One region of the Streptomyces shaanxiensis genome, then DNA from elsewhere that is predicted to be linked to it. Evidence: riboswitches for the same ligand, from Rfam matches in the RefSeq annotation. Region 1 holds a riboswitch; each other region holds the start of a gene.
What was found. A riboswitch is a leader RNA that binds a small molecule or an ion and turns the genes downstream of it on or off. The one in region 1 is predicted to bind cyclic di-AMP.
Positions count from the first base shown of each region.

Region 2: linked by a shared signal. The riboswitch ahead of ABD932_RS02755 (M23 family metallopeptidase) and the one ahead of ABD932_RS33220 (transglycosylase family protein) in region 1 are both predicted to bind cyclic di-AMP.
Region 3: linked by a shared signal. The riboswitch ahead of ABD932_RS39800 (C40 family peptidase) and the one ahead of ABD932_RS33220 (transglycosylase family protein) in region 1 are both predicted to bind cyclic di-AMP.

Region 1 covers NZ_BAAAZY010000022.1:76,162-83,375, forward strand. The annotation lists gene ABD932_RS33200 (Ppx/GppA phosphatase family protein) at 1-108, opposite strand, end outside; gene ABD932_RS33205 (DUF501 domain-containing protein) at 105-704, opposite strand; gene ABD932_RS33210 (FtsB family cell division protein) at 751-1,227, opposite strand; gene eno (phosphopyruvate hydratase) at 1,352-2,641, opposite strand; gene ABD932_RS33220 (transglycosylase family protein) at 2,964-3,653, opposite strand; cyclic di-AMP (ydaO/yuaA leader) riboswitch at 3,658-3,850, opposite strand; gene ABD932_RS33225 (transglycosylase family protein) at 4,046-5,095, opposite strand; gene ABD932_RS33230 (cytochrome P450 family protein) at 5,263-6,543, opposite strand; gene ABD932_RS33235 (tetratricopeptide repeat protein) at 6,540-7,214, opposite strand, start outside.
Region 2 covers NZ_BAAAZY010000003.1:123,172-130,385, forward strand. The annotation lists gene ABD932_RS02745 (M16 family metallopeptidase) at 1-265, shown strand, start outside; gene ABD932_RS02750 (M16 family metallopeptidase) at 262-1,650, shown strand; cyclic di-AMP (ydaO/yuaA leader) riboswitch at 1,852-2,014, shown strand; gene ABD932_RS02755 (M23 family metallopeptidase) at 2,028-2,813, shown strand; gene ABD932_RS02760 (GntR family transcriptional regulator) at 3,098-3,793, shown strand; gene ABD932_RS02765 (HPr family phosphocarrier protein) at 3,961-4,242, opposite strand; gene ABD932_RS02770 (bifunctional acetate--CoA ligase family protein/GNAT family N-acetyltransferase) at 4,421-7,214, shown strand, end outside.
Region 3 covers NZ_BAAAZY010000028.1:351,657-358,870, forward strand. The annotation lists gene ABD932_RS39790 (amidohydrolase) at 22-1,590, shown strand; gene ABD932_RS39795 (NAD-dependent epimerase/dehydratase family protein) at 1,727-2,785, shown strand; cyclic di-AMP (ydaO/yuaA leader) riboswitch at 2,927-3,102, shown strand; gene ABD932_RS39800 (C40 family peptidase) at 3,159-4,637, shown strand; gene ABD932_RS39805 (sugar ABC transporter substrate-binding protein) at 4,951-5,955, shown strand; gene ABD932_RS39810 (LacI family DNA-binding transcriptional regulator) at 6,043-7,044, opposite strand.

The DNA of each region.
Region 1 (7,214 bases):
GGTCATACGGCGGTCCAGGTCGACGAGTTCCCCGGTCGCCGGGTCCACATCGGCGACCAGGAGCCGGATGGAGTTGGTACCGCAGTCGATGGCGGCGACGCGGGTCACTTGTCGTCCTCCTCGCCCAGCGGGGTCGCCTCGAAGAAGCCGCCGCCGTTCGCACCGAGCTTCTTGATGTCCTCCTGCGTCGCCGACGGAGACACGCAGGGGCCCTTGGCCCACCACTCCGGCAGCATCGCGATCGCCTCGTCGCCGAGGGGGTTGACCCCGGGACCGGCCGCCAGGGAGTGGCCGACCAGGACGTGCAGGCACTTCACCCGGTCCGGCATGCCGCCCGCGCTCGGGAAGCCCTTCAGCTCCTCGATCTCGTCGCGCCGCCGGATGTAGTCCTCGTGCGCGGCACGGTACGCGGCGGCCAGCTCCGGGTCGGTCTCCAGCCGCGCCGTCATCTCCTTCATCACGCCGTTCGCCTCCAGCGTGCCGATCGCCGACGCCGCCTTCGGGCACGTCAGGTAGTACAGCGTCGGGAAGGGCGTGCCGTCGGGCAGCCGAGGGGCCGTCTCGACCACGTCCGGCTGCCCGCACGGGCACCGGTGCGCGATCGCGCGCAGTCCGCGCGGCGGACGTCCGAGCTGCTGCTTGAAGGCCTCGACGTCCGCGTCGGTGGGCTCGGTGCGCGGGGTGGGCGGCGGGGGCGTTTCCATGCCTGTCTTTCTATAGGTGTTCACTGGCCGGGGTCACTGGTCGGCCTCACTGGTCGGAGGCGTCGGCCTTGTCGATCCCGTCCCAGATGTTCGAGTACCAGGGGCGGTCGGCCGCGGCCACGTCGGCCCGCGACTGCCTGGCCGCGTCCGGGTCGACCACGATGTAGCCGGTCTCCCCCGGCATCACATAGTGCAGCCGCCGCCGGATCTCCTGCTCGGCGTACGCGTCGTCCTGCCAGCGTGCCTTGGTGTCGCGCAGTTCCTCGACCCGTTCGGCGGCCTCTTCCTTCTGCCGCCGCATGTCCGCGATCTCGGCACGCTGGGAGACGTACTGCCTTATCGGGTAGGCGAGCGCCACGACCATGGAGCAGAGGACCAGCGCGAGCAGCGCGGCGCGTCCGGTGAGCCTGGAGCGCCGGGCCTGCCGCTTGGTCTGGGAGCGGTAGACACGGGCCGCCGTCTGCTCGCCGAGCAACCGGATCCTGGTCGCGGTGGAGAACCGGTCCCGGTCCTTCACGGCCATGTTCCCCGCCTCCCGTTTCACATGCGTACGTCCCCGCACACGGTACGGGACCGAGTACGGGGACGTACGTATGACTGGCTAAGCCTTACCCAGGTGGGGTCAGCGGGGTCAGCCCTTGCTGTGCTCAGTGGTTCGCAGAGCGAAACCGCGGGAAGGCGGAGCGGCCGGCGTACACCGCCGCGTCGTCGAGGATCTCCTCGATGCGCAGCAGCTGGTTGTACTTGGCGACGCGCTCGGAGCGGGCCGGGGCGCCGGTCTTGATCTGGCCGCAGTTGGTGGCGACGGCCAGGTCGGCGATGGTGACGTCCTCGGTCTCGCCGGAGCGGTGGGACATCATGCACTTGAAGCCGCTGCGCTGGGCCAGCTCGACGGCGTCCAGGGTCTCGGTCAGGGAGCCGATCTGGTTGACCTTGACCAGGAGCGCGTTGGCGGCGTTCTCGTCGATGCCGCGGGCCAGGCGCTCGGGGTTGGTGACGAACAGGTCGTCGCCGACGAGCTGGACCTTGTCACCGAGCTTGGCGGTGATGGTCTTCCAGCCCTCCCAGTCGTCCTCGAACAGCGGGTCCTCGATGGAGACGAGCGGGTACGCCTCGACGAGCTCGGCGTAGTACTCGGTCATCTCGGCGGCGGAGCGGGACTTGCCCTCGAAGGTGTAGGAGCCGTCCTTGTAGAACTCGGACGCGGCTACGTCGAGCGCCAGGGCGATCTGCTCGCCGGGGGTGTAACCGGCCTCCTTGATCGCCTCGAGGATGAGGTCGAGGGCCTCGCGGTTGGAGCCGAGGTTCGGGGCGAAGCCGCCCTCGTCGCCGAGGCCGGTGGCCAGGCCCTTGCTCTTCAGGACCTTCTTGAGGGTGTGGTACACCTCGGTGCCCCAGCGCAGCGCCTCGGAGAAGGACTCCGCGCCGATCGGGGCGATCATGAACTCCTGGATGTCCACGTTGGAGTCGGCGTGCGAGCCGCCGTTCAGGATGTTCATCATCGGCACCGGCAGCAGGTGCGCGTTCGGGCCGCCCAGGTAGCGGAAGAGGGGGAGGTCGGAGGCCTCGGAGGCGGCGTGGGCCACGGCGAGGGAGACGCCGAGGATGGCGTTGGCGCCGAGGGAGCCCTTGTTGTCGGTGGCGTCCAGGTCGAACATGGCCTGGTCGATCAGGCGCTGCTCGGTGGCGTCGTAGCCGACGAGCTCCGGGCCGATCTGCTCGATGACGGCGAGGACGGCCTTCTCGACACCCTTGCCCAGGTAGCGGTTGGGGTCACCGTCGCGGAGCTCGATGGCCTCGAAGGCGCCCGTCGAGGCGCCGGACGGAACGGCGGCACGACCCGTGCTGCCGTCGTCGAGGCCAACCTCGACCTCGACCGTGGGGTTGCCTCGGGAGTCCAGGATTTCCCGGGCTACGACGACGTCGATGGACGGCACGAGCATCTCCTTCTTGGGATGTGACGCGGGTACGCAGACCGCGGTGGGTGCTGCGAGATGAGCCTAACCGGCTCCGGGCGATCGGCCAGCGGTCGACCGCTCCGTGAACAGAACCGAGAGCGAATTGTTTCCGAACGGAACAAAAACCCACGGTACACACCGATGCACAACCGCGGGGCGCAAAAGAAAACCCCGCCCCGGTGCGTACGGGGGAACACGCACCGGAGCGGGGAGCCCGTGGGGGACGGGGGTGACCCTCACGAGGTCTTCACTATGAGGTCCACGTATGTGAGGGCGCTGTGGTTCAGCTACCTGCCCGCTGTTACTTCAGGTGCAGCTGCTGACCCGGGTAGATCAGGTCGGCGTCCTCGACGATGTCCTTGTTCAGCTTGAACAGCTTCTCCCAGCCGCCCTTGACGTCGTGCTCGGCGGCGATGGTGCTGAGGGTGTCGCCCTTGGCGACCTTGTACTCGCCGTCACCCTTCTTGACCTTCTTGCCGGTCGGGGTGGTGACGGTCTTGGTCGACTTCTTGGCGGCCGGGCGCTCGGTGGAGCGGGAGGCCGACTGCTGCTCGCTGGAGCGGGTGGTGGTCTCGGTGCTCTGCGAGGAACCGCTCGACGAGGAGCCGGAGTAGGCGGCGCTCGACAGGCCGGTGCCGCAGTGCGGCCAGGCACCCTTGCCCTGGCCCGCGAGGACCTTCTCGGCTATCTGGATCTGCTGGTCCTTGCTGGCCTGGTCGGCGGTGGCGGCGAACTGCGTGCCGCCGTACGCGGCCCAGGTGGAGGCGGAGAACTGCAGACCGCCGTAGTAGCCGTTGCCGGTGTTGATCGACCAGTTGCCGCCCGACTCGCACTGGGCGACGGCGTCCCACTCGGAGGCGGTGGCGGCGGAGGCGCTGCCGGCGGCCATCAGCGGGGCGGCGACGGCGGCGGCACCGGTGACGCCGACGACGGCGATGGCGCGAGCGGCCTTGGACGGACGACGGTGCTTGCCCTTGCTGGAAAACAGCATGGAGAGATCCCCTCACCGACGCCTGCGAGGTGAGCTGTCGGGTTCGGGCCGGTTGAGTTGCCCGGCCGCGCACCGATGGTGTCCAGTGCGCGACTTCACCCCAAGCCGACTCCGGCCGTGCGGCCCCGAAGGGCCTCAACTGCCGGACCCGGCGCAAACCTTGGGTCCCCCGCTCCTGCCTACGGCGCTTGACGCGACGACTGTTCCCGTACGGCCGCTGGCAGGATTCGGCGTTGCGGCAGCCGGGGCTCGTGGTGACGAGCGGTCACGACCGTAGACACGCGATTCGCGGAATGACAAAGACGATCAGGGCTTCTGAGATCTATCTCTCAGCACTTCCAAAACGGACATTCAGGTGTGAAGCAGGACGTGAACTCCCGCTGCTTTTCGCCCTATTCGGCAGGGACTTCCAGGGTCTGACCGGGGAAGATGTGGTTCGCGTCAGCACCGATGTCCTGCTTGTTCGCCTGATACAGCGCACGCCACCCGCCGTCGAGGTCAAGAGAGTCGGCGATGGAGGCGAGAGTGTCGCCCGCGCGGACGGTGTACGAGGCGTGGCGACCGGGGGACTTGACGGCTCCGTCGGCGGTCTCGCTCTCGTCGGCGGTGGCACCGCGATGGCGCCCGGAGCCGGCCGCGGCGTCGACCGCGTCGGCGGCGCCGGTGTCGACGAGGCCCCAGGAGCCCACACCCTGCTCCGAGTTGTCCCGAATGTCGCCTTCGGGGGTCCCTGTCGGGGAACCGTCGGGCGACTGTGAGGCCTCTGTGTCGGATGACGTACCGGACTTGACGGAGCTGTCGGTCGTACCGGAAGAAGAGGGCGAAGAGGAGGAATCCTTGGACGATTCGGACGAATCATCGGCGGAGTCGCTCGACGAGCCGGGGGAATTCGAGGCGGTCGAGGAGTCGTCGGACGCCCCCTCGGACTGCGACGAACCCGACGAGTTGGATGATCCTGCCGATCCGGACGAGCCGGACAATCCAGCCGAATCAAGCAATCCGGAGGATCCCGACACGGCGGACGGGGAGTCCTCCTCGACGCCGGTGTCCAGGTCGACCGAACCGGACTCCTCGGTGAGCCCGCTGAGCAGTCCACAGGTGCGCCAGGCGCCTACGCCCTGGTCCGCGAGGATGTTCTGGGCCACGGCGATCTGCTGGGAGCGGCTCGCCAGGTCGGGGCTCGCGGCATAGTCGAGGCCGCCGTACTCGTCCCAGTCGTCCTGGGTCAGCTGCAGTCCGCCGTAGCGCCCGTTGCCTTCGTCGGCGCTCCAGGAGCCGCCGCTCTCGCACTCGGCCACCTTGTCCCAGACGTTACCTTCGGCGGCGCTCGCGCCCGAGGCGCCGAGCAGCGGGATGGCGATGGCGGAGCCGGTCACTCCGGCCGCGACGAGAAGAGCCGGAGCCTGACGGGGGCGTCGGTGGCGACCGTTCCCGGAGAGCATGCGGGGACCTTTCGCGAGACAGTGGTGACCGCGGCGCGTGAAACCTGGGCGCCGTCGTTGATCCGTGAACGTATAGGCAGACGATCACTTGTCACAAGTTAATGCCGCGCAGATCACGTGAAGATCACAGACTTGAGCGCGTGTCACGTTTGCGGCGGTGGACGTACTCACCCAACAGGGGTGAACTCCACCGGAAGCGTACGCAGTCCGCGCATGATGAGGCCGCCCCGCCAGCGCAACTCGGCCGGGTCGACGGCGAGTTCCAGATCCGGGAGTCGGGTGAGCAGTGTGGCGAGGGCGGTCTGGCCCTCCAGGCGGGCGAGTGGGGCGCCGAGGCAGTAGTGGATGCCGTGGCCGTAGCCGAGGTGCTGGTTGTCGCGGCGGCCGAGGTCGAGGACGTCGGGGTCGGCGAACCGCTCCGGGTCCCGGTCGGCGGCGGCCAGGACGACGAGGACGGGGTCGCCGGGTGCGATGTGCTGCCCGCCGATGGTGAGCGCCTCGGTGGCGAAACGCCAGGTGGCCAGCTCCACGGGGCCGTCGTAGCGCAGGAGTTCCTCGATGCCGGTTTCGAGGAGGGCGGTGTCGTGGGCGGCGAGGGAGGACTGGAGCCGGGCGCGCTGTTCGGGGTGGGTGAGCAGGGCGTAGGTGCCGTTGCCGATGAGGTTGACGGTCGTCTCGAAGCCGGCGAACAGCAGGATGAAGGCCATCGCGGCGGCCTCGTTCTCGGTGAGGTGCTCACCGTGGTCGGAGGCGCGGATGAGGCCGGAGATGAGGTCCTCGCCGGGGGTGGGGGCGTCGGGGAGTGCCTCGCGCTTGCGGTGGATGAGGTCGGCGAGATAGCCGCGCATCTTCTTCACGGACCGCGCGACGCCGCCCCTGGGGCCGCCCTGGTGGCGGATCATCATGCCCGCCCAGTCCCGGAAGTCGTCCTGGTCCTCGCGGGGGACGCCGAGCAGGTCGCAGATGGCGTGGATGGGGAGCGGGAAGGCGAACTCGTGGATGAGATCGGCGCTCCCCTCGGCGGCGAACCGGTCGATGAGCTGGTCGGTGAGCTCCTGCACGCGTGGGGCGAACTCGGCGACCCTGCGGGGCGTGAAGGCCTTGGAGACGAGTCGGCGGAGCCGGGTGTGGTCCGGCGGGTCGATGTTGAGCAGGTGCGTCATCAACTCGGCCTTGCGCTCTCCCGGGATACCGGTCTTGCCCTTGGCGTGCGCGGGTTCGTCGTGGTGGGCCGGGTTCTTGGAGAGACGGCTGTCGGCGAGGGCCTGCTTGGCGTCGACGTAGCGGGTGACCAGCCAGGCCTCCACGCCGCTGGGGAGGCGGGTGCGGTGCACGGGGGCGTGCTCGCGGAGCCAGGCGTAGGCGGGGTAGGGGTCCGTCGCGAACTCCCAGGTGAAGAGTTCGGGGGCCTGGGGGGTAGGGGTCGGGGGGTGGGGCTGGTTGGTCACTCCTTGACGGTATCCGGCGTGTCGGGGATTTCGCCGAGGGCCCCCAGGGCGGCGTAGTGACCCATGTCGGCGGCCTTGCGGTACCAGGCCTTGGCGTCGCCGGCTCTTTCCTGCTTCTCGAGGAGGGCTGCCAGGCGGTAGGCGGCGTAGGCGTCGCCCTTCTCGTAGCCCTTCTCGTACTTCTCCCGGGCCGCGTCCAGTTGGCCCTGCTTTTCCAGGAGGACGCCGCGGTGAGTGCTGTCCAGCGGGTAGGGGCCGGTGTCGTCGAAGTACGTGTCGGCTTCCCCGGCGGTCTGCGGCCCGCGTCGCGCGTCGCTCAAGAGGCCACCCGCACTGGCGTCTCCCGCGGCCACGGCGCGCTCCAGCCACACCTCGGCCGCCTTGCCCGCGTTCTCCAGAAGCAGCCAGGCGCCCATACTGCGGGCGACCTTCGCGTAACCGCGCAGCTCCGCCTCCGAGTAGTGGGAGTGCGCCGCCTCGTAATCCCCGCTGCCGAGGAACAGATCCCCCAGCAGGTGCTCGGCTTCCAGGTTGCCTCCGCCGGCGGCTTTCTCCAGCCACCACTGTGCCTGATCGCGCAAGTGCTTCCCCAGCGCCGTGGCGGCGTCGCCGTTCCCCGACTTGGCGGCCACTTCCAGATAGGGGACGGCGTCGTCCGCATCCCCGCGGTC
Region 2 (7,214 bases), on a different contig from region 1:
CCGGCTCGGCACCGTCGCGGGCCGCGCCGACGAACTGTGCCGGTACGCCGTCCTGTTCGGCGACCCGCAGCTCGCGTTCACCGCCGTACAGCGCGTCCTCGACGTCACCGCCGAGGAGGTCCAGGCGGTCGCCAAGGCCCGCCTGCGACCCGACAACCGCGCGGTGCTCGTGTACGAGCCGGTCGCCGGCGAGGCCGAGGACCTGGAAGCCGACGGGGCCGGACCCGCCGGGACCACCGACGAGAACGAGGAGTCGGCGCAGTGACCGAGCTCGCCAGCATGGAGTTCCACCCGCAGCCTCAGGCCGGCGAGGCCCGGCCCTGGGCGTTCCCGGCGCCCGAGCGCGGCAAGCTGGACAACGGCCTGACGGTCCTGCGCTGCCACCGCCCCGGCCAGCAGGTCATCGCCGTCGAGGTGCTCCTGGACACGCCCCTGGACGCCGAGCCGAAGGGCCTCGACGGCATCGCCACGATCATGGCGCGCGCCTTCTCCGAGGGCACGGACAAGCACACCGCCGAGGAGTTCGCCGCCGAGCTGGAGCGCTGCGGCGCCACGCTCGACGCGTACGCCGACCACCCCGGCGTCCGCGTCAGCCTGGAAGTGCCCGTCTCCCGTCTGCCCAAGGCGCTCGGCCTGCTCGCCGACGCCCTCAGGGCGCCCGCGTTCGACGACGCCGAGGTCGAGCGCCTGGTGCGCAACCGCCTCGACGAGATCCCGCACGAGATGGCCAACCCCTCGCGCCGGGCCGCCAAGGAGCTCTCCAAGGAGCTGTTCCCGGCGACCTCGCGCATGTCCCGTCCGCGCCAGGGCACCGAGGAGACGGTCGAGGGCATCGACTCCGCGGGCGTACGCGCCTTCTACGAGCGGCATGTCCGCCCGGCCACCTCCACCGTCGTGGTCGTCGGCGACCTCACCGGCGTGGACCTCGACGCCCTGCTCGGTGACACCCTCGGCGCCTGGACCGGCTCCTCGGCCGAGCCGCGGCCCGTCCCGCCGGTCACCGCGGACGACACCGGCCGTGTCGTCATCGTGGACCGCCCCGGCTCCGTCCAGACGCAGCTGCTGATCGGGCGGATCGGCGCAGACCGGCACGACCGCGTGTGGCCCGCGCAGGTGCTCGGCACGTACTGCCTCGGCGGCACCCTCACCTCCCGGCTGGACAAGGTCCTGCGCGAGGAGAAGGGCTACACCTACGGTGTGCGCGCGTTCGGGCAGGTCCTGCGCTCCGCCCCGGACGGCACGGGCGCGGCCATGCTGGCCATCAGCGGCTCCGTCGACACCCCGAACACCGGTCCCGCGCTGCAGGACCTCTGGACGGTGCTGCGGGGCGTCGCGGCCGAGGGCCTCACCGACGCCGAGCGGGACTTCGCCGTGCAGAACCTCGTCGGTGTCGCGCCCCTGAAGTTCGAGACCGCCGCGTCCGTGGCGGGCACACTGGCCGACCAGGTCGAGCAGCACCTGCCCGACGACTACCAGGGCACGCTGTACCAGCAGCTCGCCGCCACCGGCACGGTCGAGGCCACCGCCGCGGCCGTGAGCGCCTTCCCGGCGGACCGCCTGGTGACGATCCTCGTCGGTGACGCGGCAGCGATCCGGGAGCCCGTCGAGGCCCTCGGTATCGGCGAAGTCACCGTGGTGGCGGCCGAGTAGACGGCTGCACCCGCCACGCGCGGTGGGGGCCCTGGTGACGAATGAGTCACCAGGGCCCCCTTATGCCCGAATTGGGGGAGAGGTTGCCTGTCTGGCCTGTGGGATGCGCTACAAAAGCCGGGATCCGTTTGGGGATTGAAAGACGTCCCGCTTAGCGTCTTCCGGGCTGTCCGTCAGGCAGTGCGCCGCGCCCGCGGCACCGGACAGTCATCGCCGAGTCCCCGTACGGCGCGAGCCAGGGGAGCCGGGGACCCACCGTAGTCCCTGGGGTGAATCGGACGCCCGCGCGAAGGCGAGGGGGCCCGTAGGAGACCTTCCTGCTCCGAACCCGTCAGCTAACCCGGTAGGCGAGAAGGAAGGAAAGGACCAGCCACTTCATGGCGTTCAGCTGCGCCACCGGGGCGAATCGTCCCACCGGGAAGCACCGTCGTCCCAGCCGGATCGAGCGCTCCACCGCCCGTGCGGCCGGCGTCGCCGCCCTCACCGCCACCGGCGTCATAGGCACCCTGGCCGCCCCCGCGCTCGCCGCGGAACCTGCCGCCGAACAGACTGGCCTCATCCCCGTGATCAGCGTCGACAACTCGATCGCCGACCAGATCGACGCCCAGGCCGCCGCTCAGGAGCAGGCCGCCAAGGAGGCCGCGGCCCTGAAGAAGGCCGCCCAGGAGGCCGCGCGCAAGAAGGCGGCCGAGAAGGCCGAGAGGGAGCGCGAGGCCAAGGAGCGCGCTGCCCGCGAGGCCGAGCGCAAGCGCCTGCTGTCCTACGTCTCCCCGATCTCCGGCTCGTACGTCTCCACGGGCTACAAGGCCGGCGGCGCCGTCTGGTCCTCCGGCAGCCACACGGGCGTCGACTTCCACGCCGCCAGCGGCACCTCCGTCCACGCGGTCGCCTCCGGCACCGTCGTGGAGGCCGGCTGGGGCGGGGCGTACGGCAACCAGGTCGTGATCAAGATGAACGACGGCACGTACACCCAGTACGGCCACCTGTCGTCCATCGGCGTCTCGGTCGGCCAGACGGTCACCCCGGGCCAGCAGATCGGCCTGTCCGGCGCCACCGGCAACGTCACCGGACCGCATCTGCACTTCGAGGCCCGCACGACGGCGGAGTACGGCTCCGACATCGACCCCGTCGCCTACCTCCGCTCGCACGGCGTGAACCTCTGACACCTGCCACGCGCGCGTACGACGCTCACCACCCCGTGATCGTCCGACGCCTTCCACGCACGCGTGCCGCGCTCGCCGCTGCCCCCGTGATCGTCTGACGACAGACACTCCGCTCCCGAAGCCCCGGCTCCCCCAGCCGGGGCTTTCGGCGTTTCGCACGACCCGCTGTCCAAAAAATATCCATGGATTCCGGCCCGCCGTCGGAAATTCCGGCCGGTTGCAATAGAGTCACTGAACACACGTCATTCGTCGACGTTTCACGGGGATTAAGGCGGAGGTCGGTCATGCGTATTCCGGCGCATTCGGTGTGCACGGCGATCCGGGACGACATCGTCGCCGGTGTCTACGAGCGTGGCGGCCGGCTCACCGAGGAACTCCTCGCGCGCCGCTACGGCGTCTCCCGCGTCCCCGTCCGGGAGGCCCTGCGCACCCTGGAGGCGGAGGGCTTCGTGGTGACCCGGCGGCACGCGGGCGCGTGCGTCGCCGAACCGACCGAGCAGGAGGCCGCCGACCTGCTGGAGATGCGCACCCTGCTGGAGCCGCTCGGCGCCTCCCGGGCCGCCCAGCGGCGCACCGAGGCCCATCTCAAGGTGCTGCGCGGCCTGGTCAGGCTGGGCCAGGAGCGGGCCAGGCGGGGAAACAGCGAGGACCTGCGCTCCCTGGGTGGCTGGTTCCACGAGACGCTGGCCCAGGCCTCCGGCAGCCCCGCCCTGACCTCGATGCTGACCCAGCTGCGCCACAAGATCGCCTGGATGTACGCCGTGGAGTCGCCGGTCAACCCCGTGGAGTCCTGGACCGAGCACGGCGCGATCGTGGACGCGGTGGCGCGCGGCGACGGCGAACGCGCCCGCGCGATCACGGCGCTGCACACCGAGCGCTCGCTGTCCGTGCACCGGCTGCGGTTCGGCTCCGGCGGCGACCGCGCGGAGCGCGTGAGGAATTCGCAACATCCCGTAAACATGCCGAGCCTGCGGCATTAACAAGGGCGCCGTATACAAAGAGGAGTAATTCGGTGGCGGGTAATTTCCGCTGCCCTTTTTCAGGTGCGCAGGTAATTCCCGTGGTGCCTGCCCGAAAACAGCGAAGCCGCGTCGGCCGGAAAGACCGACGCGGCTTCACCGCATGTGCGGAGATCCTTCAGACGGTATTAGACCGTCTCGGGCAGCTCCTCGAGGCCCTCGGAGACCAGCTTCGCGAGGCGGTCGAGGGCGGCGTCCGCACCCTCGGCCTCGGAGGCGAGGACGATCTCCTCGCCGCCCTGGGCGCCCAGGCCCAGAACAGCCAGCATGGAGGCCGCGTTGACGGGGTTGCCGTCGGCCTTGGCGATCGTCACCGGGATACCTGCGGCCGTGGCGGCCCGGACGAAGATGGAAGCGGGGCGGGCGTGAAGACCCTCGGCCCAGCCGACGTTGACGCGGCGCTCAGCCATGTGATGCTGCCCTTCGGTGTTCAGGGTTGTCTAGACCAGTTTCCCACACCCGTGAAGCATGCCGGGAGGGACAAAACGCTCCTCCTGAGGTGACCGTCGGGTCGCGGCCTCGACCCGACATACGTCCTCCACAGACTGCCTCGCGCCGTTGTCGTACGCGAGCCGTACTCTGGGCCCCATGCAGAGCGCCTCGGACCGGCACGAGTACCCCGCCCACTGGGAAGCCGACGTGGTGCTGCGCGACGGCGGCACCGCGCGCATCCGCCCCATCACCGTTGATGACGCCGAGCGCCTGGTCAGCTTCTACGAGCAGGTGTCGGACGAGTCGAAGTACTACCGCTTCTTCGCGCCCTACCCGCGACTGTCCGCGAAGGACGTCCACCGCTTCACGCACCACGACTTTGTGGACCGGGTGGGACTCGCGGCCACGGTGGGCGGCGAGTTCATCGCAACCGTACGCTACGATCGGATCGGCGCCGACGGAATGCCCGCGTCGGCACCCGCCGACGAGGCCGAGGTCGCCTTCCTGGTCCAGGACGCCCACCAGGGGCGCGGCGTCGCATCCGCCCTGCTCGAACACATCGGCGCGGTCGCGCGCGAGCGTGACATCCGCCGGTTCGCCGCCGAGGTGCTGCCCGCCAACACCAAGATGATCAAGGTGTTCACGGACGCCGGATACACCCAGAAGCGCAGCTTCGAGGACGGCGTCGTCCGCCTGGAGTTCGACCTGGAGCCGACCGACCGCTCGCTCGCCGTGCAGTACGCGCGCGAGCAGCGCGCCGAGGCCCGCTCCGTGCGGCGGCTCCTGGTGCCCGGCTCCGTCGCCGTCATCGGCGCCGGCCGCACGCCCGGCGGGGTGGGCCGCGGTGTCCTGGGCAACATCAGGGACGCCGGGTTCACGGGGCGGCTGTACGCCGTGAACAGGGCGTTCCCGGCGGACCTCAAGGAGCTCGACGGAGTGCCCGCGCACCGCTCCGTGGGGGACATCGGGGAGCATGTCGACCTCGCGGTGGTCGCCGTGCCCGCCGAGTACGTCCCCGAGGTGGTCGCCGAGTGCGGCGAGCACGGCGTGCAGGGACTGGTCGTGGTCTCCGCCGGGTACGCCGAGAGCGGGCCCGACGGGCGCGAGCGGCAGCGCGAACTCGTACGGCACGCGCGCGCGTACGGCATGCGCATCATCGGGCCGAACGCCTTCGGGATCATCAACACCTCGGCCGACGTACGGCTGAACGCCTCACTGGCACCCGAGATGCCCCGCCCGGGCCGGATCGGTCTGTTCGCTCAGTCCGGCGCGATCGGGATCGCGCTGCTGTCCCGGCTGCACCGGCGCGGCGGCGGTGTGACCGGGGACACGGGCGTGTCGACCTTCGTCTCGTCCGGCAACCGGGCCGACGTGTCCGGCAACGACGTCCTTCAGTACTGGTACGACGACCCGGACACCGATGTCGTCCTGATGTACCTCGAGTCCATCGGCAACCCACGCAAGTTCACCCGCCTCGCCCGGCGTACGGCAGCGGCGAAGCCGCTGGTCGTGGTGCAGGGCGCGCGGCACGGTGGCGCGGCGCCGCAGGGGCACGCCGTCCGGGCCACGCGGCTGCCGCACACCACGGTGTCCGCGCTGCTGCGGCAGGCCGGCGTGATCCGGGTGGACACGATCACCGAGCTGGTGGACGCGGGGCTGCTGCTCGCCCGCCAGCCGCTGCCGACCGGACCGCGGGTGGCGATCCTGGGCAACTCCGAGTCGCTGGGGCTGCTGACCTACGACGCGTGCCTCTCCGAGGGCCTGCGGCCGCTGCCGCCACTGGACCTGACGACGGGGGCGTCGGCGGCGGACTTCCACGCGGCGTTGTCGCGCGCGCTCGCCGACGAGACGTGCGACGCGGTCGTCGTCACCGCGATACCGGCGATCGGCGATGCCACGACCGGGGACGCCGAGCTGGCGGAGGCCCTGAGCTCGGCGGCCGAGCGAGTGCCGGGAAAGCCGGTGCTGGTGGTGCACGTGGAACTCGGCGGGCTCGCGGAAGCGCTGTCGGCCGCGGCCAGTACCGCACCACAGGCGGGCACGACGGCGCCCGCAACCGCGTTCCGTCCCCACCCCTTCCGCCCCCTGGACTTCCCGGCCCAGGCACCGCCGGAGCAGTCGGACCCCTCCGAGAGCACCTCACGCCTCATCCCCGCCTACCCCGCGGCCGAGCGCGCCGTCCGTGCCCTCGCCGAGGTCGTCAGGTACTCCCAGTGGCGCCGCGAGGCCGCCGACCCCGGAAAGGTGCCCGAGTACGAGGACATCGACGAGAAGGGTGCCGCCCAGCTGATCGACGGGTTGCTCACGCGCGGGCAGGGACTCACGCTCGGCACGGACGAGACCTGCGACCTGCTCGGCAAGTACGGCATCCAGGTGCACCGCGCCCTGCACGCACCCACCCCCGACGCCGCGGCCGACGCCGCCCGCACCCTCGGCTACCCCGTCGCCCTCAAGGCCACCGCCCCCCACCTGCGACACCGCGCCGACCTCGGCGGCGTACGGCTCGATCTCGCGGACGAGGAGCAACTGCGGCGGGCGTACGCCGAGTTGACCGCGCTGTTCGGCAAGGCGGAGGAACTGCGTCCGGTCGTGCAGGGGATGGCACCGCGCGGCGTCGACACCGTCGTACGGGCCGTGATCGACCCGGCGGCCGGGGCCGTGCTGTCCTTCGGGCTCGCCGGAGCGGCCTCCCAGCTGCTCGGGGACATGGCGCACCGGCTGATCCCGGTCACCGACCGCGAGGCGACCTCGATCGTCCGGTCGATCCGGACGGCACCGCTCCTGTTCGGCTGGCGCGGCTCCGCTCCCGTGGACACACCTGCCCTGGAGGAACTGCTGCTGCGGGTGTCGCGGCTGGTCGACGACCACCCGGAGGTCGTCGCGGTCACCCTGGAGCCGGTCGTCGTCGCCACCCACGGCCTGAGCGTGCTCGGCGCCTCCGTACGGCTCG
Region 3 (7,214 bases), on a different contig from region 1:
GCCGTCGGCAGCGACGCCGAGATGCGCGCCCTGGCCGGTCCCGGCACGCGGATCGTCGAGCTCGGCGGCCGGACCGTGCTGCCCGGCATCAACGACTCGCATCTGCACGGGGCCGCGTACGGCCTGGCCAAGCCGCCCTTCGCCCTGGACGTCGGCCATCCGACGGTGGGATCGATCGCCGACGCCGCCGCTGCCGTGGAGCGGGCGGTACGCGCGTCCCGTCCCGGTGAGTGGATCGTCGGGCTCGGCTGGGACGCCGGATACCTCGCCGAGTGTCGGGCGGATCCGCGGCGCTTCCCGCACCGCCGGGACCTGGACGCCGTGGCGCCCGAGAACCCGGTCTGTCTGACCGACTTCTCCCAGCACATGGTGTGGGTCAACAGCGCGGCCCTGCGCCTCTGCGGCATCGACGCGGACAGCACGCCCCCGCCCGGCGGTGTCATCGACGTCGACGCCGTCGGGGAACCCACCGGCATCCTGCGGGAGGCGGCCGCAAAACTCGTCCAGGCCGCGCTCCCCTCCCCCACCGTCGCCCAGCGCCGCGAGGCCGTCCGGGCGGTGGTGCGGGAACTGCACTCACGCGGCATCACCAGCTACACCGAGCCGGGCCTCGGCCCGGGCGGCGCGGAGACCCTCTTCGGCGGCCTCGGCACCGACAACTGGACCGCGTACGCCGAACTCGTCGAGGACGGTGAACTCGACGCGCGGGTCAGTGTGTTGCTGCTGCCCGCGCCGAGGGGCGGCTCCGCGGACGACGTACGCAAGGTGCTGGCCGAACTGCGCCGGCCGGAGTCGGCGGGCCCGCGTCTACTGGCGGCGATCGGCGTGAAGATCTTCGGCGACGGGGTGCCGCCGAACCGTACGGCCTGGATGAGCGAGCCGTACGCCAGCGGCGGCCACGGCGCGTTGTGCGTGCACGGCACCACCCCGGCGCTCCAGGTCGCCGAGTTGCGCGAGATGATCCGGCTGGCGCACGAGGCCGGCTTCCAGCTGGGCGTGCGCGTCACCGGGGACCGGGCCATCGACACGGTCGTGGACGCCTTCGTCGCCGCGAACACGGCCGCGCCCCGCCCGGACGCCCGGCACTACGTCATCCACGGCGACTTCATCGGCGCCGACAGCCTCGCCAAGCTGGCCGCACACGGCTACGGGGTCAACATGAACCCCGCCATCAAGTGGACCATCTCCGACCTGATGGACGAGGTCATCGGCACCGAACGCTCCGCCTACCAGTGGCCCGTGCGTACCGCCGTCGAGGCCGGTGTCGCGGTCTGCGCCGGCTCCGACGCGCCGATCACCGCGCCCGACTGGCGGCAGGGCGTGGCCGCGATGATGCTGCGCGAGTCGAAGGCGAGCGGACGGCAGAGCGGCCCCGAGCAGTGCGTGGACCTGGCCGAGGCACTGCGGGCGTACACGATCAACCCGGCCCGGCAGGACTTCGCCGAGGAGTGGAAGGGTTCCGTCGAGGTCGGCAAGGTCGCGGACCTGTGTGTCCTGGACCGTCCGCTGCTGGACCTGGACCCGCACTCGATCACGGACACCGAGGTGATGATGACGGTGTTCGACGGGCGGATCGTGTACGAGCGCTGAGGGCTCCGTCTGCGCTGAGGGTTCCGCCTGCGCTGAAGGCGCCGTCTGGGCTGAAGGCTTCGCGTTGAAGCATGGCCGTGCACAGGTGACGCCGCTACCGTGATCGACCGGCTTCCGCGCGGGAGAAGGAGTGACGGTGGGCGCAGTCGGGTCGAAGACCGTGTTGGTCACCGGTGGCAGCGGGTTCGTCGGCAGCCATCTGGTCAAGCGGCTTCTGGAGCGAGGGTACGAGGTCCACAGCACCGTACGGAGCACCGCAGACCCGGCGAAGGTGCGCCCGCTGCGGGAGATGCAGGAGGCGCACCCCGGCCGACTCTCCCTGTTCGAGGCGGACTTGCTCAAGGAGGGCTCCTTCGACGAGGCGATGAGCGGCTGCCGGGTCGTGTTCCATGTGGCCTCGCCGTTCCGCATGCCGGAGAAGATCAAGGACGGCCGCCGGGACATGGTCGACCCGGCCCTGCTCGGCACCCGCAACGTGCTGGCGGCCGTCGAGCGGACGCCCACGGTCGACAGGCTCGTCCTCACCTCCACCGTGGGCGCGATCTTCGGCGACTACGCGGACGTCCTGGCCATGGACGACGCCGTACTGTCGGAGCGGTACTTCAACACCACCAGCACGGTGGAGAACAACCCCTACCACTACGCCAAGACGGTCGCGGAGCGCGCGGCCTGGGACGCCGAGGCCGCCCAGGGCCGCTGGCGGCTGGTGACGGTCAACCCCGGCCTGATCCTCGGCCCTTCCCTCACCCCCGCCTCGGAGTCCGGCAGTCTGTTCCTGCTGGAGGAGCTGTTCAAGGGCTACTTCTTCTACGGTGCCCCGGACTTCAGCTTCACCACGGTGGACGTCCGCGAGGTGGCCGAGGCGCACATCGCCGCCGCGGAGAACCCGGACGCGAAGGGCCGTTACATCCTCGCCGCCCCGACCATGACGTCCTTCCACGAGATGGCCCGCATCCTCCGGACCCGCCACCCCCGCGACCTCCGCCTACCGCGTTCCGCACTCCCGCACTGGCCGGTGCGCGTCCTGGGCCCGGCCTTCGGACTCACCCAGGACTACATCCGGGGGCACCTCGGCATCCGCTTCCGGGTGGACAACAGCCGGAGCGTGAGCGAACTCGGCATCAGCTACCGCCCGATCGAGCAGACGGTCCTCGATCATTACGCGGCGTGGCGGAGCCAACGCGCCGCGAAGTGAATTCGGCCGCCGGTCCGCCCCGAGCGTCGAAGGTCACAAAAACGTATCGGACATTTCACACGTCAACCTTCACGTGAGTCACACAAGTTGGCTAGGTTACGCCTAGGCAGCACGACGACCTCCGGCGAACCCCGTCGGGACGTGCGGCCTCCGCCGAGTCCGGTAGGTCCCCAGGGGCCGCTGGAGCCGGGGACCCAACCGAAACTTGGGGTGAATCGGCCCAACTACCCTTCGGGGCAAGGGCCGTAGGGCACACCTTCCGGAAACGACCGCCCGAACCCGTCAGCTAACTCGGTAGGCGGATCACGGAAGGAGTACGTCGCCCATGGCGCCGGAACGCACCGCGCGTCCGGGGGCTTTGAGCCTCCCCGGCATGCGCAATTCCGCACTCGCGTCGGCGGCTCTCACCTCTGTGGCCCTGCTCGCCCAGACGGCCAACGCCGCCCCCTCCGCAGGAGACGAGGCCCCGAGCCGCGAGGAGGTCAGTCGACGGGTCAGCTCCCTGTACGACCAGGCCGAGTCCGACACCGGCACCTTCAACGCCACGCGCGCCGCGGCGACAGGACCGCGCAAGCGCGCCGACCGGCCCACGGACGCCGGACGCAGGCCCGTCGGCGAGGCCGGCAGTGGCCGGAGCGAGGAGAGCAGGCGCAGCGACCCCGCACTCGACAATGTCGCCCGGCAGTGGTTCGACGTCGCCCGCTCGAAGCTTGGCCCGACCGTCCCGGCCGCGTTGCCGAGGGACAGAATGCCGGACCGTCCCACCGGGACACGGCCCGCCCGCTCGGCGGAGCGCGCGCTGGAGGGCCTCACCGAACTGGGACGGGAGCCGTCCGGCCGCGCAGCCCTGGAGCTGCCCGCCGCACCCGTCGCCGAGCTCCCGGCAGCCGGGGCCACTGGAACGGCTCCCATGGCGGAGCTGACCGCGGGCCCGATCGCCGCCCTGCCTCCCGCCCCCGAGGCACCGCCTGCCCTGCCCGCCCCGACGGCCGACCCTCAGCGGTCCCCCCTCCGGACGACCAAGGAGCAGAACCAGCGCAAGCTCGACCGCGCCCGCGAGTTGCTGTCCGCGTACACGGTGCGGCAGAGCATGGAACTCACGCCCCTCGAGGCCCCGTTGGGCCAGGCCCCGGCCGCCGACACCTGGAGCGCCACACCGGCCCCGGTCCAGCCCTCGGCCGAGACACAGTGGCAGGCACTGCAGGACCTCGGCGCATCCGACCTGACCCCGGTCCCGGCGGGCACAACAGCCTGGTCCGGCACGGCAGTTCAGCCCGCCTACGCCCCTTCCGCGGCCGCCACCGACCAGAGCACCGCCGCGAGTCAGGTCCTGGACACCGGCCAGACCTACACCACTGGCCAGGCCCTCGGCACCGGCCAGCCCTACACCACCGGCCAGTCCCTCGACACCGGCCAGACCTACGCCACCAGTCAGCCCTTCGACACGAGCACCGCCCTCACCACCGTCACAGCCACCACCGCCACCACCGCCCCCCAGGACACCCGAGCCATGCGGGCACTGGACTTCGCCCGCGCCCAGATCGGCAAGCCCTGCGTGTGGGGGACGACAGGCCCGGACGCGTACGACGGCGGGGGCCTCGCCCAGGCCGCCTGGAGGGCCGCCGGCATCACACTCCCCCGCACCCCGCAGGAACAGGCGACCGCGGGCCGGGGCATCGCCCTCACCTATGCCGAGCCCGGCGACCTGGTCCTCTTCCACGTCGGCCACGTCGGCATCTACTCCGGAAACGGCATGATGATCCACGCCCCCGGTCCGGGACGGGTCATACGCGAGGAGCCGATCGACCACGCCGGCGAGTCGGCGATCCACAGCGTGATACGCCCGGCCTGACCGGTCGGAGCGCACCCTTCCCGAAGCGTCGGTCGTCCGCCGCCCCGCCTCCGAGAGGCGGGGCGGCTTCGCGTTTCCCCGCCGGTGAAGCGGACCTCGACGCCGATCGCCACGCCCACCGCGACGCCCCCTCCACCTCGGCTTTGTCGATACGTCCTGACAAGCCCATTGACACCCGCCTCCGGGCGACCGCATAGTACGTGCCACTAGAGCGCGCTAGTAACGCGCTCCAGCCGTATCCGACGGGCGGTGACCCGTGACCCTCCCCCCACCTGAAAACCCGCCCTGATCAGCACAGCGAGGTGCATGGGACATGCGCAGACACCACCGAGCCGCCGCTCTGACCGCCACCGCCGTGGCCGGCGTCCTGTTCGCCGCGGGCTGCTCCAGCAGCTCCGGCGGCAAGGACTCCGAGGAAGGCGCCGCGGACGCCTCGGCGGGCAAGGCCACCACGCCCCGGATGACCGTGGCCATGATCACTCACGCCGCCCCCGGCGACACCTTCTGGGACCTGATCCGCAAGGGCGCCGAGGCCGCCGCCGCCAAGGACAACATCAAGCTCGTCTACTCCAGCGACCCCAGCGCCGGCAACCAGGCCAACCTGGTGCAGAACGCCATCGACCAGAAAGTCGACGGCATCGCGCTGACCGCGGCCAAGCCCAGCGCCATGAAGGCCGTCGTCGCCAAGGCCACCGCCGCCGGCATCCCGGTCGTCGGCTTCAACTCCGGCCTGGACGACTGGAAAGACCTCGGCATGCTCCAGTACTTCGGGCAGGACGAGAACATCGCCGGCCAGGCCTTCGGCGAGCGGCTGGGCGAGAGCGGCGCCAAGCACGCCCTGTGCGTCATCCAGGAACAGGGCCACGTCGCCCTCGAGGCCCGCTGCGCCGGTCTGAAGAAGGGCTTCAAGGGCACCACCGACACCCTCTACGTCAACGGCACCGACATGCCGTCCGTGAAGTCGACGATCACCGCCAAGCTCCAGCAGGACTCCTCCATCGACCAGGTGGTCACCCTCGGCGCACCCTTCGCCCTGACCGCCGTGCAGTCGGTGTCCGACGCCGGAAGCAAGGCCAAGATCGCCACCTTCGACCTCAACAAGGAGCTCGTCACCGCCGTCCAGGACGGCAAGGTCGAGTTCGCCGTCGACCAGCAGCCCTACCTCCAGGGCTACCTCTCCGTCGACTCGCTGTGGCTGTACAAGACCAACGGCAACTTCAGCGGCGGCGGCACCGCGCCGGTGCTGACCGGACCCGCGTTCATCACCAAGGACAACGTCGACGCTGTCGCCGAGTTCGCCGCCAAGGGAACGCGGTAACCCCCAGAACGGGCGGGGCCGGCCGTGACCGCGACGGGGCACGGCCGGCCCCGCCTCACCGCTCTCTCAGAGCCTGCGCCCAGGCTCTCAGGCCGGCTCCTTCGGGGCCGGTCCGCTCGTGCCCCGGACGACGAGCTTCGGGTCCAACACGGCCTCGCGCGGCTCCAGTTCCCGGTTCTCCAGCCGCTCCACGGCGAACCGCACCGCGTTCTCGGCCATCAGCAGCGCGTCCTGACGGACCGTCGTCAGGCCGATCGGCATCAGGTGGGAGAGGTGGCTGTCGTCGTAGCCGATCACCGACAGGTCGCGTGGGACCTCGACGCCCGCGCGGGTCAGGGACATCAACAGACCCATGGCGCAACGGTCGTTGCCCGCCAGGACGGCGGTGGGCAGGGGCAGTCCCCGGTCGCGCTCGGCGAGGAGCAGCAGCCCGGTCTCGATGCCCGACTCCTCGGTGTGGGCGCCGGGGATCACCCGCGCCTCGGACTCCAGACCGTGTCGACGCATCGCGGCCCGGTACGCGCGCCGCCGCTCGGCCGAGCCGGGGCCGCGCCCGCCGTCGATGTGCACGATCCGGCGGTGGCCCAGCTCCACGAGGTGGTCCATGGCCTGCCGTACGCCCTTGCCCTCGGCGCTGTGCACGAAGTCCACGTGGGCACCCGGGGCGCGGCGGGCGACCGAGACGGTCGCGGCACGGTGGCCGAGTTCGTCGAGGTAGCCCGGGTCGGCGTCAGGGGCGAGCAGGATCAGCCCCTCGCAGCGGTGGCTGAGCAGCGCCTCGATCGCCTTGGCCTCGCCACGGCCCGGAGTGGTGCCGGAGAGCAGGACGTCGTAGCCGAGCCGTTCGGCCTCCGGATAGATGCCCTCGATGAGGTCGGTGTGGAAGGTCTGCTGGACGATGAACATCACGCCGAGCGTGCGGCTGCGCCCGCGCGCGAGCAGCCGGGCCGCGTTGTCGGGCCGGTAGCCGATCTCGTCGGCGACGCGCAGGACCCGCTCACGGGTCTCCTGGCTCGCCCCCGGCTGGTCGCGGAAGACGATCGAGACGAGCGCCCGGGACACGCCCGCCTTCTCGGCGACATCCGCCATCGTGGGCCGCTGCCTGCCCGATCCGTCCACCTGTGCACCCACCTTTCGACGCCGCTCACCTTAGCCGGATCGCGAAAACGCCTGCCGGATCGCGAAGATCCGCGGCCGGGTCTCGCAATCTCCCGGCAACAAGCTATTGACATGACATTTGGACCAGGGTCATCGTACTC